3 regions of the Iodobacter sp. CM08 genome follow, and region 2 is predicted to be linked to each of the others. Evidence: predicted binding sites of a transcription regulator. Region 2 holds the regulator's gene; each other region holds the start of a gene.
The links. Region 2 encodes NrdR, which represses ribonucleotide reductase genes. Its sites were predicted from a motif close to AAANACNATATATNGTNTTT; they were not measured.
Positions count from the first base shown of each region.

Region 1 (4,437 bases), on a different contig from region 2:
CTGCGGTGCCGCCGCTAAAGTCTGGGTCTGGCACTAGGCCGTAGTAATGGCGGGCATTGCCTTCTTTAACCCGTAATTGCTCTAGTTCGGCCAGCACGCTACTCCAACCCTTAGATCCGCTGCGGATATTATCTATGTACTTCATATCCTGTGTGGATTGGATCGAGGTAACTTGGTAAGCACCACGGATACTAACGTTGATTGTGCTGTCGGCCAGCGGGAAAACCCGGCTGAGCATCTGACGCACAGAGGCAGTAGCAGGGGCTTGTGCCCGGACAGCGGCGCCTTGGCCGTCGTCGCTCAGTTGCAGCGGCACAATCACCAAATCCATATTGCTTGGTTTTCCCACGACTGGGGTGATTGTTCTGCTGGCACCGCTGCTGACATGCAGCTCTGGATCTGCCTCAATCCGCAGGCTTAAGCCCGGCTTAATCCATTGCTCTGGCAGACGGGCATTAAAGCTTTGCTCTAGCTTGGCTTGTAATACAGAAGCAGGCACGAAGGCAGGCCCAGTCATAGCGATGGCTTGGCCTTGTGGTACGCCATTGATCGTGGCGCTTAGCCAGACCCGAGGGCTGGCAAGTTTGCCCGCTTGGCTAGAAATATTCGCCCGTACGATGGCAGGCTTGCCTTGCACCAAGCGCTGATACTGCGTGCCAGCGAGCTGCGAGTAATTTTGTACCAGAGCAATGCTTTCTAGCTCAATCGTGGCTTTAGGCACGGTTGGTGGAGTTACTGGGGGAGTGGTCGGTGTTGTGCCCGGAGGGGCAACAGGCGGCGCGACGGGTCTGACTAATCTAAAGTATCCGGCGGAAACCAACTGCTGCATGCTGCCTTTTAAAACCACCTCGCCTTCGCCGTTGGCAGGCGTTAGCAGCGTAATGCTGCTGGCTGTTTTGCTGATTAGCTGTGCATTGATTCCACCAATGCTAGCGCTGCTAACCGCATCCAGCCCGTTGCCGCTAATGGTGAGTAAGGTATTGGCAGGTCCACTCAGTGGGGACATGCCCGTTGCGCTGATTTGTGTGGCAATTTCAAAACGCACTTGGCTAGTTAGTGTGTTTTTGCCCCATGCAAAGGTCAGTGGGCCGCTGAGGGCTTTTTCAGGAATCTCTACTTCAAGGCGATTTTCTGAGCGGCTTTTGATGGTGGCGCGCTGGTTAGGGGTAAATAAAAGCTGCTCAACTTGATCAATGCCTTGGCCGGTGATGCTAATGGTTTGCCCAGCAAAGCCAAAGGCAGGGCGCAGCTCGGGCTGGGCCACTGGCCGCCAGATCTGCATAACTTGCGGCAGAGTCTGTTGTCGGCCTCGTTTATCTTCTAAAGTCAGGTAGCCTGAACGTGCCGTGTCCGGAATGCTGACATAGTATTCAGTGGCAGACTGTTTAATCCCTGGCAGCATCACCCCGCCTAAGCGTACGCTTTTCAGCTGGTTTAGCTGACGTCCACGCAAAATCAGTGTTTCACCTGTGTTTAGCTCCGTGCCGGATAACTCAAGCACGCGTGGCTCGGCAATGATGACTCTTTGCCGGGCCTGCACACTGCTGTTTTCTTTGCGCAGCTCCAGCTCGCCCGATTGTGCCGCATCATTAAGCATGACTTCTATTTGCTGGTCTGAAATAAGCTTAAAGCCCAGCTCAACACCGCCCATAACAACCTGCTTGATGCCCGTGAATCCTTGGCCTGTTACGGTAAGTTTTTCGTTCTCGCTGGCTTCTAGCGGGCTGATGTTTTCAATGGTAAAGGCCGTTGCAGGTGGCAGGGTGCTGACTACGGGCGTGGAGGCTGTGGTGGCAACCGTGCTGGTGGAGCCTGGCTCAGAAGAACCGCCACCTCCTCCACACGCGCTAATGGCGAGCAGCACACTGAGGCTGATTGTTTTTTTGCTGAAAAATTGAATGTTTTGAAAAGCAGTGTTTGATTTTTTAGGTTTAAAAGAAGAGGGCACGATAGAAGAGAGTCCTAAAAATAAAACGAGAGCTGGCTTAGAGCGGGATGCTGCAGGCCTGAGATTCGCTTATTCTATGGGAATCAAACGGACATTTAAAGTAACGTATAATACGTAAGCATATTCTTATGTATGCAATGGAATGTAAGCCGTATTAGAAAAAATCGCCCTAGAAAAAGGCAAGGCCTACAGTAGGAAAAACGAGTTAGGCGGGCTGAATTTTGTACAATTTAGGGCAGCTTAAAAACACCGAATGATTGTTTATTAGGCAATCGGCTGTTAGGGATCTGTTCGTTGAGCTTGCTGCGGCAATGTGTTGTTTTTAATCTGTGCATAATCGTGGAATCAGGCTTATTTTTCGGCAGGTATTTTTTTACAAACGCGGTTAAGCCGCCACAAATACACGGCTTTACTGGAACTGCCTTTTTGCACCGTCCAGCTGTACATTTTCTCCTTTGTCATCTGCTTGCCTAACTGGGCTAAAGACACTAGTATTTGTGTTAACTCTTCTTGAGGGACACTACATATAGTGTTTCTCCACAAGAAATCCACAGAATTATCCACAGCAAGACGCAGCCGCCTTGCCTGCCCACTACATTAATGAGAGCCCTATGACCGATAGCGTTAATACTGCTCAAAATCACAGCAGCTATGCCGATTACAAAACCATTCGCCGTGATGGATCGGTGGTGCCATTTGCACCGAACAAAATCACCGTAGCAGTGACCAAAACCTTTATCGCTGTGCTCGGTAGCGATGCTGCGTCTAGTGCCGCTGTACGTCAAAAAGCCATCTTGCTGACTGAATCTGTTGTTTCGGCGCTAATGCGTCGTAAGCCAGAAGGCGGCGCGATTCATATTGAAGATATCCAAGATCAGGTCGAGCTGGCGCTGATGCGTGCCGGTGAGCACGATGTGGCCCGCGCCTATGTTTTGTATCGCGAAGAGCGCAGCAAAGAGCGTCATTCGCGCTTTGAGCCTGAGCATCATCACGAAATCAATGTGCTGTACCCAAATGGCAGCAGCCGCCCGCTCGATTTAGCGCAATTAAAAGCGCTGATCGCTTCTTGCTGCAAAGGCTTGGAAGGCACTACCGATCAAGCTGCGATGTTGGCTGAAACCTTAAAAAACGTTTACGACGGCGTACCGGCAGAAGAAGTTCGCCGCGCGCTGATTATGTCGTCGCGTCAGCTGATTGAAAAAGACCCAGCGTATAGCTTTGTCACCGCGCGTTTACTGCTGAACAATCTGCGCTCTGAAGTCTTGGGCAAGGAAGTCAGCCACGAAGAAATGGCGTCTAAGTATGCTGATTACTTCCCGCAATTTATCAAGCGCGGTATCGATGCTGAGCTACTTGATGAAAACCTCGCTCAGTACGATTTAGCCAAATTAGGCGCGGCGCTGGATCATAGCCGCGATTACCAATTCGGCTATCTTGGCCTGCAAACCCTGTATGACCGTTACTTCCTGCATATCGAAGACACGCGCATCGAGCTGCCACAAAGCTTCTTTATGCGCGTAGCGATGGGCTTGGCGATGAATGAAATCAACCGCGAAGAGCGTGCGATCGAGTTCTACAACGTCTTGTCTAGCTTCGATTTTATGAGCTCCACCCCAACGCTATTTAACGCCGGTAGCCGTCGTAGCCAGCTTTCTAGCTGCTACCTCACCACCGTGTCTGATGATCTAGAAGGCATTTACGAAGCGCTGAAAGAAAACGCGCTGCTGTCTAAATATGCTGGTGGTTTGGGTAACGATTGGACACCTGTGCGCTCGTTGGGCAGCCATATCAAGGGCACCAATGGTAAGTCTCAAGGGATTGTGCCTTTCCTGAAAGTAGTGAATGACACCGCCGTAGCCGTAAACCAAGGCGGCAAGCGTAAGGGTGCGGTGTGCGCTTACCTTGAAACTTGGCACGCAGATATCGAAGAATTCCTAGAAATGCGTAAGAACACCGGTGATGATCGTCGCCGCACGCATGATATGAATACCGCCAACTGGATTCCTGATTTATTCATGAAGCGCGTGATGCAGGGCGCGGATTGGACATTATTTAGCCCATCCGAAGCGCCAGATTTGCACGATAAATTTGGTAAAGACTTTGAAAAAGCCTACGTGGCTTACGAAGCAAAAGCCGCGCGCGGCGAAATGAAGATCGCTAAGAAGATTCCTGCGCTGGGCTTATGGCGCAAGATGCTGTCCATGCTGTTTGAAACTGGCCATCCTTGGATCACCTTTAAAGATCCTTGCAATATTCGCAGCCCGCAGCAGCACGTTGGCGTGGTTCATAGCTCAAACCTGTGTACAGAAATCACCCTGAACACCAACGAGAACGAAATTGCGGTATGTAACCTTGGCTCGGTGAACTTGGTGAACCACATCAAGAACGGCGAACTCGATACCAATAAGTTGTCCCGCACCATCAAAACAGCGATGCGCATGCTGGATAACGTGATCGACATTAATTTCTACCCAGTGCGTAAAGCGCGC
Region 1 is NZ_JAWQUO010000027.1:17,049-21,485, forward strand. Features, by position in the region: gene R6242_RS15375 (IPT/TIG domain-containing protein) at 1-1,864, opposite strand, end outside; gene R6242_RS15380 (ribonucleoside-diphosphate reductase subunit alpha) at 2,560-4,437, shown strand, end outside.
Region 1: a site for NrdR is predicted at 2,464-2,483, ahead of R6242_RS15380 (ribonucleoside-diphosphate reductase subunit alpha). Genes of this name have one in related genera too.

Region 2 (4,437 bases):
TATTTTTTATTGATGACGATTGCGCACTTCCATAAGGCTGCATTATTGATTTTTTCGGATCGGCTAGCGGTGGCCTTGTCACGGTTGCAGGTTGGCGATGCAAAATCCTCTCGACGTTTTAAGCGTGATATTCGCGTATTACAAGAAGCTTTTTTACGCTTTACCCAGCGTTACTGGTTTAGTGAGATTTCTAATCAAGTGGTGGCCGATCAGCTATTTCATATGGCGCGCCGTCATTTGGGGACCGAGGCCTTATTTGCGGAGGTGAGGGAGTCGATCCATAGTATGAGCCAATACTTAGAAAACGATGATTTGCGCCGCCAAGCCGATACCGTGGTGCGCTTAACCGTGGTGACTATTTTGGGCTTGGTAGGGACAACCGTGACGGGCTTCTTGGGGATGAATTTGTTTGATTTGGCTCATGAGGCCGCTTGGCTAAGAATTGGCTACTTTTTTGCGACCTTTATCCCCATTGCTGCGCTGACTTTTTACTCGCTAATGAAATCGCGTATGCTTTCAGAGTTCCTAGATTTCATGTCAGATGATCGCATGGGTTTCCAAGATAAATTAAAGATTATTCACCATCAGTGGCGTAAAAAAAAGCAAGCTAGGGATGAATTATGAACGTGGATCATGATTTATCACGAATTCCTCAATTGGCAAAACAGCTTGCCGTGTTAGAATCCTGCGCTATTCCTTATTCCCAACCGACTTACGGAAGCGCCAATCTATGTTCTCCAAGTCCGCTACTATCGCCCAATTTGATCCAGATCTAGCTGCAGCCATTGCAGGTGAAGTTGTTCGCCAGCATGAGCACATTGAGCTGATCGCGTCAGAAAATTACACTAGCCCTGCTGTGATGGAAGCGCAAGGCTCACAACTGACCAATAAATACGCCGAAGGTTATCCTGGTAAGCGTTTTTATGGTGGTTGTGAATTTGTTGATACGGTTGAGCAGTTGGCCATTGATCGGGTTAAAGCCTTGTTTGGCGCAGAGTATGCCAATGTGCAGCCGCACTCTGGCTCGCAAGCCAACCAAGCGGTGTACTTTTCTATTCTGAAGCCGGGCGATACCGTCATGGGTATGAACCTAGGTCACGGTGGCCACCTTACACACGGCTCGCCAGCTAATTTATCCGGTAAGCTATTTAATATCGTGGCTTACGGCCTGAACGAAAACGAAGAAATTGATTACGACGATATGGAACGCGTAGCACTTGAAACCAAGCCTAAGCTTTTGATTGGCGGTGCTTCTGCTTACGCTTTGCGCTTTGATTGGGCGCGTATGCGTGAAATCGCCGACAAAGTTGGCGCTTACTTTATGGTCGACATGGCGCATTACGCTGGTCTGATCGCGGCAGGCGTTTATCCAAACCCAGTGCCACACGCTCACTTTGTGACATCGACTACGCATAAAACATTGCGCGGCCCGCGTGGTGGTTTGATTTTGGCTAAAGCTGAATTCGAAAAATCGATCAATTCAAATGTGTTCCCAACGCTGCAAGGCGGCCCTTTGATGCATGTGATCGCCGGTAAAGCGGTGGCATTTAAAGAAGCGGCAACACCAGAGTTCAAAACATACCAAGAGCAAGTACTGAAAAACGCACAAGCCATGGCTGCAACCTTGATCGAGCGTGGCCTGCGTGTGATTTCTGGTCGTTCTGAATCGCATATGTTCTTAGTTGATCTGCGCTCTAAAGGTCTTACCGGCAAAGTGGCTGATGCTGTACTGGGCCAAGCGCATATCACCGTCAATAAAAATGCCATTCCAAACGATCCTGAAAGCCCGTTTGTGACTTCTGGTATCCGTATCGGCTCCCCAGCCATCACGACCCGTGGTTTCAAAGAAGCAGAAGCCGTGATCGTGGCTAACTTGATTGCAGACGTGCTGGACAATCCAGCGGATGAAGCAAACATTGCAGCCGTTGCAGTAAAAGTAAAAGAACTAACCGCCCGTTTCCCAGTTTACGGCGCTTAAATTCGCTATAAAAAACCCAAGTCTTAAAACACGGAGTGAAAGAGGACACGGAGTCACACGGAGAAAGTCAAAAAAGTGTTTGGCTTTCTTTGGAAAGATGCTGCGCCATTTTATGAGCTTGACCTTGTCTGCTTAAGTTCTGTTTGAAAGCTAAGTATGAGCATTGTCTAGGTTTTTTCCGTGAAACTCCGTGTTCTCTGCGTTCTCCGTGTTTTGAGATTTGGGTTTTGTTTATTTCTAGAATGTTCTTTGCGGGGTTGTGATGAAGTGCCCCTTCTGTGGTTCCCCTGATACGCTGGTCGCTGACTCGCGTATATCTGATGAAGGCGATTTGGTTCGCCGTCGCCGCCGTTGTCCTGTGTGCGATAAACGCTTTACTACTTTTGAAACTGCCGAAGTGCGCCTGCCGCAGGTGGTAAAGCAAAATGGTCAGCGTGCCGAATTTGATCGTGAAAAAATCCGCACCAGCTTTGAGCGCGCCCTACATAAACGGCCAGTACCCACGCCTCTGGTGGACGAAGCTATTCTTAGAATTATTCAAAAAGCATTGTCTTTAGGCGATAGAGAAATCATGAGCCGCCAGATTGGCGAAATGGTGATGTCTGAACTCGCCAAGCTCGACAAAGTCGCCTATATCCGCTTCGCCTCCGTATACCGCTCCTTCCAAGACGTCGATGATTTCCGCGATGTGATACGGGAAGTGAGTAAGGAATAACGTTTTTTATGCCGAAATAAACCCAAATCTTGAACCACGGAGGACACAGAGAACACGGAGTTTCACGGAGAAAACCTTTCCTATGTTTTTCTCCGTGGCCCTCTGTGTTCTCCCGATCGAAGTGGTTCAAGATTTGGGTTTATGAACCTTATTTTTACACCGGTAAACCCATGAACAGTATCGATCATCAATATATGCAGCTGGCTTTGCGGCAAGCAGCTTTAGGGCAGAATAGTGCGACGCCTAATCCTTCTGTGGGTTGTGTGTTGGTGAAAGAGGGGCAGGTGGTGGGTGCGGGCTTTAGTCAGCCTGCGGGTGGTGGTGTGGTGAAGGTGGCTCCTGGTGCGCATGCTGAAGTCATGGCTTTGAGTGTTGCGGGTGATTTGGCACGCGGTGCTACGGCTTACGTGACGCTAGAGCCTTGCAGCCATCATGGTCGCACACCGCCTTGCGCTGATGCTTTGGTGAAAGCCGGTGTAGTGCGCGTGGTTGCCGCGCTGACAGATCCTAATCCGCTGGTGGCGGGCCAAGGCTTGACGCGCTTGGCGGCGGCAGGGATTGAGGTGGAGTCAGGCGTTTTACACGCCGCCGCACTTGAGCATCACAAAGGTTTTATCAGCCGCATGCTGCGATCCCGCCCTTGGCTGACGGTAAAAATGGGCGCAAGTCTGGATGGCCGCACCGCGCTCGCTAATGGGCAATCGCAATGGATTACCGGCCCGGCGGCACGATCTGATGTACAAAAACTACGTGCCCGATCTTGTGCCATGCTCACCGGTATTGGCACGGTACTGGCGGATGATCCGCAGCTAACGGTGCGAGAGTTTGCGGTAGATAGGCAGCCGCTGCGTGTGGTTGTTGACAGCCAGCTTAGAACGCCGATCAAGGCAAAGTTATTTAATCAGGCGGGCGTATTGATTGTTGGCGCTCAGGATGACGCGACTAAGCGTCAGGCTTTAGAAGCCGCAGGGGCCGAAGTGATGATTTTGGCCGATGCTCAGGGTCGAGTTGATTTAGCTGCCTTACTGCAAGAGCTAGGTCATCGAGGCTGCAACCAAGTAACCGTTGAGGCGGGCGGTGTTTTAGTTGGGGCGCTATTTCAAGCGGGGTTGGTGGATGAAATGCTGCTTTATCAAGCCCCTGTGATGATTGGTGACACTGCAAAAGGCATCGCCACGCTTGATTTATCCGACCTAAACCACAAGCTACAAGCTAAGGTATTAGAGCGCCGCCTATTTGGAGACGATTTACGTCTCACCCTGCGGTTCACTGATATTGGAGAATTTTATGCCGAATGAAAGCGTGCAAGAAGCCGTGCCGATTTGCCCTGATTGTAAGCGGCCCCTCGATGTGATCGCGGCTTGCGGCTCGATTAGCTACTTTTGTGATCATTGCAATTTACTCAAGTCTTCGAAGCGTGTGCGCGAAGCAAATCCAGAACTCTTTAAGGAAGCTGAATAAATGTTTACGGGGATTGTGCAAGGCGTTGCTCAGATTGAAGCGATTGATGACAGGGAGGGCATCCGTACATTTCGCATCGCTTTTCCGGCAGGGTTTTGCAAAGATATTCAGATTGGCGCCAGCGTGGCGATTGATGGCGTTTGCCTGACGGTTACCGAGATCTTTGCGGATGATAAAGCCAGCTTTGATGTGATGTTGCAAAGTTTACGCGTAACCTCCTTAGGGCAATTAAAAGCAGGCAGCCATGTCAATGCCGAGCGTGCCGCCAAAGATGGTGCCGAAA
Region 2 is NZ_JAWQUO010000063.1:1,186-5,622, reverse strand. Features, by position in the region: gene R6242_RS21280 (hypothetical protein) at 1-624, shown strand, start outside; gene glyA (serine hydroxymethyltransferase) at 731-1,978, shown strand; gene nrdR (transcriptional regulator NrdR) at 2,241-2,693, shown strand; gene ribD (bifunctional diaminohydroxyphosphoribosylaminopyrimidine deaminase/5-amino-6-(5-phosphoribosylamino)uracil reductase RibD) at 2,864-3,991, shown strand; gene R6242_RS21260 (zinc-ribbon domain-containing protein) at 3,981-4,154, shown strand; gene R6242_RS21255 (riboflavin synthase subunit alpha) at 4,155-4,437, shown strand, end outside.

Region 3 (4,437 bases), on a different contig from region 2:
GCGCTACTCTTAGCGGCATCCTATTTTCTAGCCCCGCCTGTACTTGCCGCACCGCTGCTGATTTGGGCTTATGCCAAGTGGCTGATGCATAAATTAGGCGGCATGACGGGGGATTGCTTGGGGGCGGGGATAGAAATAACAGAAACAGGGCTGTTATGCTGTGCTGTGCTGCTGAAGTTCATCTTGCATTATTGATGTTATGCAACAGGCACAATAAGAGTTGAAATGCTTGCAGTGGGCGGCTTCAAGTAAAAAATGCACAGTTACTTTGTGCTTAATCAGGTGAAGGTATGAAAATTATTCGTAGTATTGAAGTATGGGAAAAGGGCATGGATGGGGGCTTTATTGGCCATTTGCCACTGGCAGAAACCATCAGTGTGCCATTTCTCTTTAGCCTGTTTCAGCATGAGCAAGATCAGCCCGATGAAGAAATGAAGCTCTCCTATATGTTGGATGAAGCACTCATTGCCCAGCTGCAGCCCTATGTGGCCGAGCAGATGAATTTAGCCCTGCACGATTATATTCTGACCGCACATGGTCAGCCCGATTACTAAAGGAAGCTATGCTGCGCCTGCTGTGTTTTTTATTGTTTGCCCTACCCGTACACGCCCAAACGCTGCGGATTGCTGCGGCGTCTGATTTGGCTTATTGCATTGAAGACTTAAATGCGGTGTTTAAGCAGAGCCAGCCCAGTGCAGAGTTCAAAGTAAGCCTAGGTTCTTCTGGTAATTTCTATACCCAAATCGCCGCAGGTGGGCCGTTTGATGTGTTTTTATCTGCCGATCAAGCTTATCCCAAACAGCTGGCTGCCAGTGGTGCTGCAGAGTTATCTACTCTAAAGCCGTACGCGATTGGCCGCTTAGCGCTATGGACGATGCAGCCTAATGTGGTGCTTGATTTAGCCCGCTTGGGTGATGCAGGCATTAAGCGTATTGCCATTGCTAATCCAGATCACGCCCCCTATGGCCAAGCCGCCCGTGCCGCTATGCAGCAGGCGGGAGTATGGGATACGGTTAGCCCTAAATTAGTATTGGGCAATAATATTGCGCAAGCCGCGCAATTTGTACAAACCGGCAATGCCGATGTGGGTTTGGTGGCGTATTCACTGCTTAAATCCCCTGCTTTAAGCGGGGTGGGTCGATCACTGCTACTGCCAGCGCAAAGCCACCCTCCGCTGATTCAGGCGGCGATTGTGACGCGCTATGGTAAGGGCAATCCGCTAGCAGTCAGCTACGTGGGTTTTCTACAAAGCAATACGGCCCGCAGCACGCTGCAACGTTGTGGCTTTGATTTGCCGGAGCGCCATTGAGCCCAGAGCTTTTTGCCACCTTATGGTTAACGCTAAAGTTGGCGGGCGTTACCACGCTGTGCCTTTTGCCGATTAGTATTATTTTGGCGCGCTGCCTGTGTGAATGCCGCAGCAACTGGGTGCTGTTGCTAGAAATCATCGTCACTCTTCCCATCGTATTGCCGCCCACCGTGATTGGCTTTTATCTGCTGCAGATCTTTGCACCGCAAGCCTTGGCAGGGTCTTGGTGGGTTGCTATCTTTGGCCAGCCGCTGGCGTTTAGCTTTAGTGGCCTAGTGGTGGGCTCCATTCTCTACAGCCTGCCTTTTGCTGTGCAACCTATCCAAACAGCGATACGTGGTGTTTCCCCTGAGCTAATCGAATCAGGCCGTGCCTTAGGTGGATCGGCAAGCAAGGTGTTTTGGGGCGTGGTGTTGCCCGCTGCAAGGCATGGTATTTATAGCGGCGCAGCGCTTTCTTTTGCCCATACCGTGGGCGAATTTGGCGTGGTGCTGATGTTGGGTGGCAATATCGCAGGCGAAACGCGGGTTGCATCCATTGCGCTATTTGATGCTACTCAAAGGCTGGATTACGCCAGCGCACATCAATATGCCATTGCATTATTGATTATTGCCGCCTTGATGGTCTTGGTGATTGCAGGGCTAAGGCGTTATGCAGATTCGCATGGCAAGGCTTAGCCTGTAATTTTTTGATTACCGTCAAATACCCTATATCTAGTTAAACATTGATGCTTTAAACACCATATATTGTGGTCTGTGAAAATATTCTACCTTGATCTAGGTGGGGAAAAATGACCATATACCCGCAATATGTGCTGAAACGCGATGGCCGCATCGTGCCATTTGATGCTGATAAAATCCGCCTTGCTTTATTAAATGCCAGCCGGATCACCGGTGAGTTTGATGAAGCAGAGGCGCTGCGTTTAAGCACGCTGGTCAGTAGCCGTTTACGCGGTGATTTAACTCCCACCATTGAGCAGATTCAGGATCAGGCTGAAGAAGCGCTGCTGCAATATCATTATTTAAAAACTGCCCGTGCCTATATTGTTTATCGCAGCCAACATGCGCGTTTGCGCTCGGACGTGCGCACCGTGGTGGATGTTGAATCGTCGATTAATGAATATCTGGATCAATCAGATTGGCGGGTAAATGCCAATGCCAATCAGGGCTGGAGCTTGGGTGGGCTAATTTTAAATACCAGCGGCAAGATGATAGCCAATTACTGGCTAAGCCATGTTTATCCACCAGAAATTGGCGAGGCGCATCGCTCTGGTGCCATGCATATTCATGACTTAGATATGCTTTCGGGCTATTGCGCAGGCTGGTCTTTACGCCGCCTATTGCAAGAGGGTTTTAATGGCGTGCCGGGCAAGGTAGAAGCCAAACCGCCTAAGCATTTCTCTGCCGCCATTGGCCAGATTGTTAACTTTTTAGGTACTTTGCAAAATGAATGGGCGGGTGCGCAGGCATTTAGCTCGTTTGATACCTATATGGCGGCATTTATTCGTGCCGATAATCTGCAATACACACAGGTAAAGCAGTATATCCAAGAGCTGATTTACAACCTGAATGTACCCAGCCGCTGGGGCACGCAAACGCCATTTACCAATCTGACTTTCGATTGGATCTGCCCAGAAGATTTGCGCGAACAAATTCCCTATGTGGGCGGTAAGGAAATGCCGTTTAGCTATGGCGATCTGCAAACTGAAATGGACATGATTAACCGCGCTTATATCGAAGTGATGATGGAAGGCGATGCGCTGGGGCGGGTGTTTACTTTCCCGATTCCCACCTACAACATCACTAAAGATTTTGCCTGGGATCACCCCAATACCGATCTTTTGTTTGAAATGACCGCTAAGTATGGCCTGCCCTATTTCCAGAATTTCTTAAATTCAGATCTAGAGCCGCATATGGTGCGCTCGATGTGCTGTCGCTTGCAGCTTGATCTGCGCGAGCTGTTAAAGCGCGGTAATGGCTTATTTGGCTCTGCCGAGCAAACTGGATCGCTAGGTGTGGTGACCATCAACTGCGCGCGGATTGGTTACGAGTTTAAAGGCAATGAAGCGGGCCTCTTAGCGCGGATTGATACGCTGATGGAGCTGGCTAAGCAGTCTTTAGAAATTAAACGCAAACTAATCGGTCGTTTAATTGATAGTGGACTTTACCCCTATACCAAGCGTTACTTAGGCACGCTGCGTAATCACTTCAGCACGCTTGGGGTGAATGGTATTAACGAAATGATTCGCAATTTTAGCGATGATCAGGACGATATCAGCTCTGAAGCAGGCTACGCCTTAGCCATCCGCCTGCTGGATCATATCCGCGCCAAAATGAGCGAGTTTCAAGAAGAAACCGGCCATCTTTATAACTTAGAAGCCACACCCGCCGAAGGCACGACTTATCGTTTTGCCAAAGAAGATAAAAAGTTTTATCCCGATATTTTGCAAGCAGGTACGGCAGAGCAGCCCTTCTATACCAACTCCAGCCAACTGCCAGTGGGCTTTACCGATGACCCATTTGAAGCGCTAGGCCGTCAGCAGGAATTACAGCGTAAATATACTGGTGGTACGGTGCTGCATCTGTATATGAACGAGGCGATTTCTAGCCCCGCAGCGTGCAAAGCGCTGGTGAAAAAAGCGCTAACTAACTACCGCCTGCCCTATATCACCATCACGCCTACCTTCTCTATCTGCCCGAAACACGGCTACCTAAGCGGCCACCACGAGTTTTGCCCAAAGTGCGATAGCGAGTTGCTGGCAAAGAAGTGTTGTGTGCCGAGTTAAAAGTATTTTTCAAAACCCACATCTTGAACCACGGAGAACACAGAGGACACGGAGTTTCACGGAGAAAACCTTGTTTTGATTTCCTCCGTGTAACTCTGTGTTCTCCTTAACTCCGTGGTTAAAGATTTGGGTTCAAATCTTAATCAAACTTAATAGGAAAAAATCATGAGTGATTTATCGGTTCAAACCAAGCTGGCCCCAGAGCTTAAGGATGAAGAACGCACTCGCTGCGAGGTCTGGACACGGGTGATGGGTTATCACCGGCCGGTGAGTAGTTTTAATATTGGTAAGAAGGGCGAGTTTAAAGAACGGCAGTTTTTTAACGAATGTCATACCGTTCAAT
Region 3 is NZ_JAWQUO010000003.1:4,808-9,244, reverse strand. Features, by position in the region: gene cobS (adenosylcobinamide-GDP ribazoletransferase) at 1-195, shown strand, start outside; gene R6242_RS01865 (hypothetical protein) at 291-554, shown strand; gene modA (molybdate ABC transporter substrate-binding protein) at 563-1,309, shown strand; gene modB (molybdate ABC transporter permease subunit) at 1,306-1,986, shown strand; gene R6242_RS01850 (ribonucleoside triphosphate reductase) at 2,100-4,094, shown strand; gene nrdD (anaerobic ribonucleoside-triphosphate reductase) at 4,260-4,437, shown strand, end outside.
Region 3: a site for NrdR is predicted at 2,044-2,063, ahead of R6242_RS01850 (ribonucleoside triphosphate reductase). Genes of this name have one in related genera too.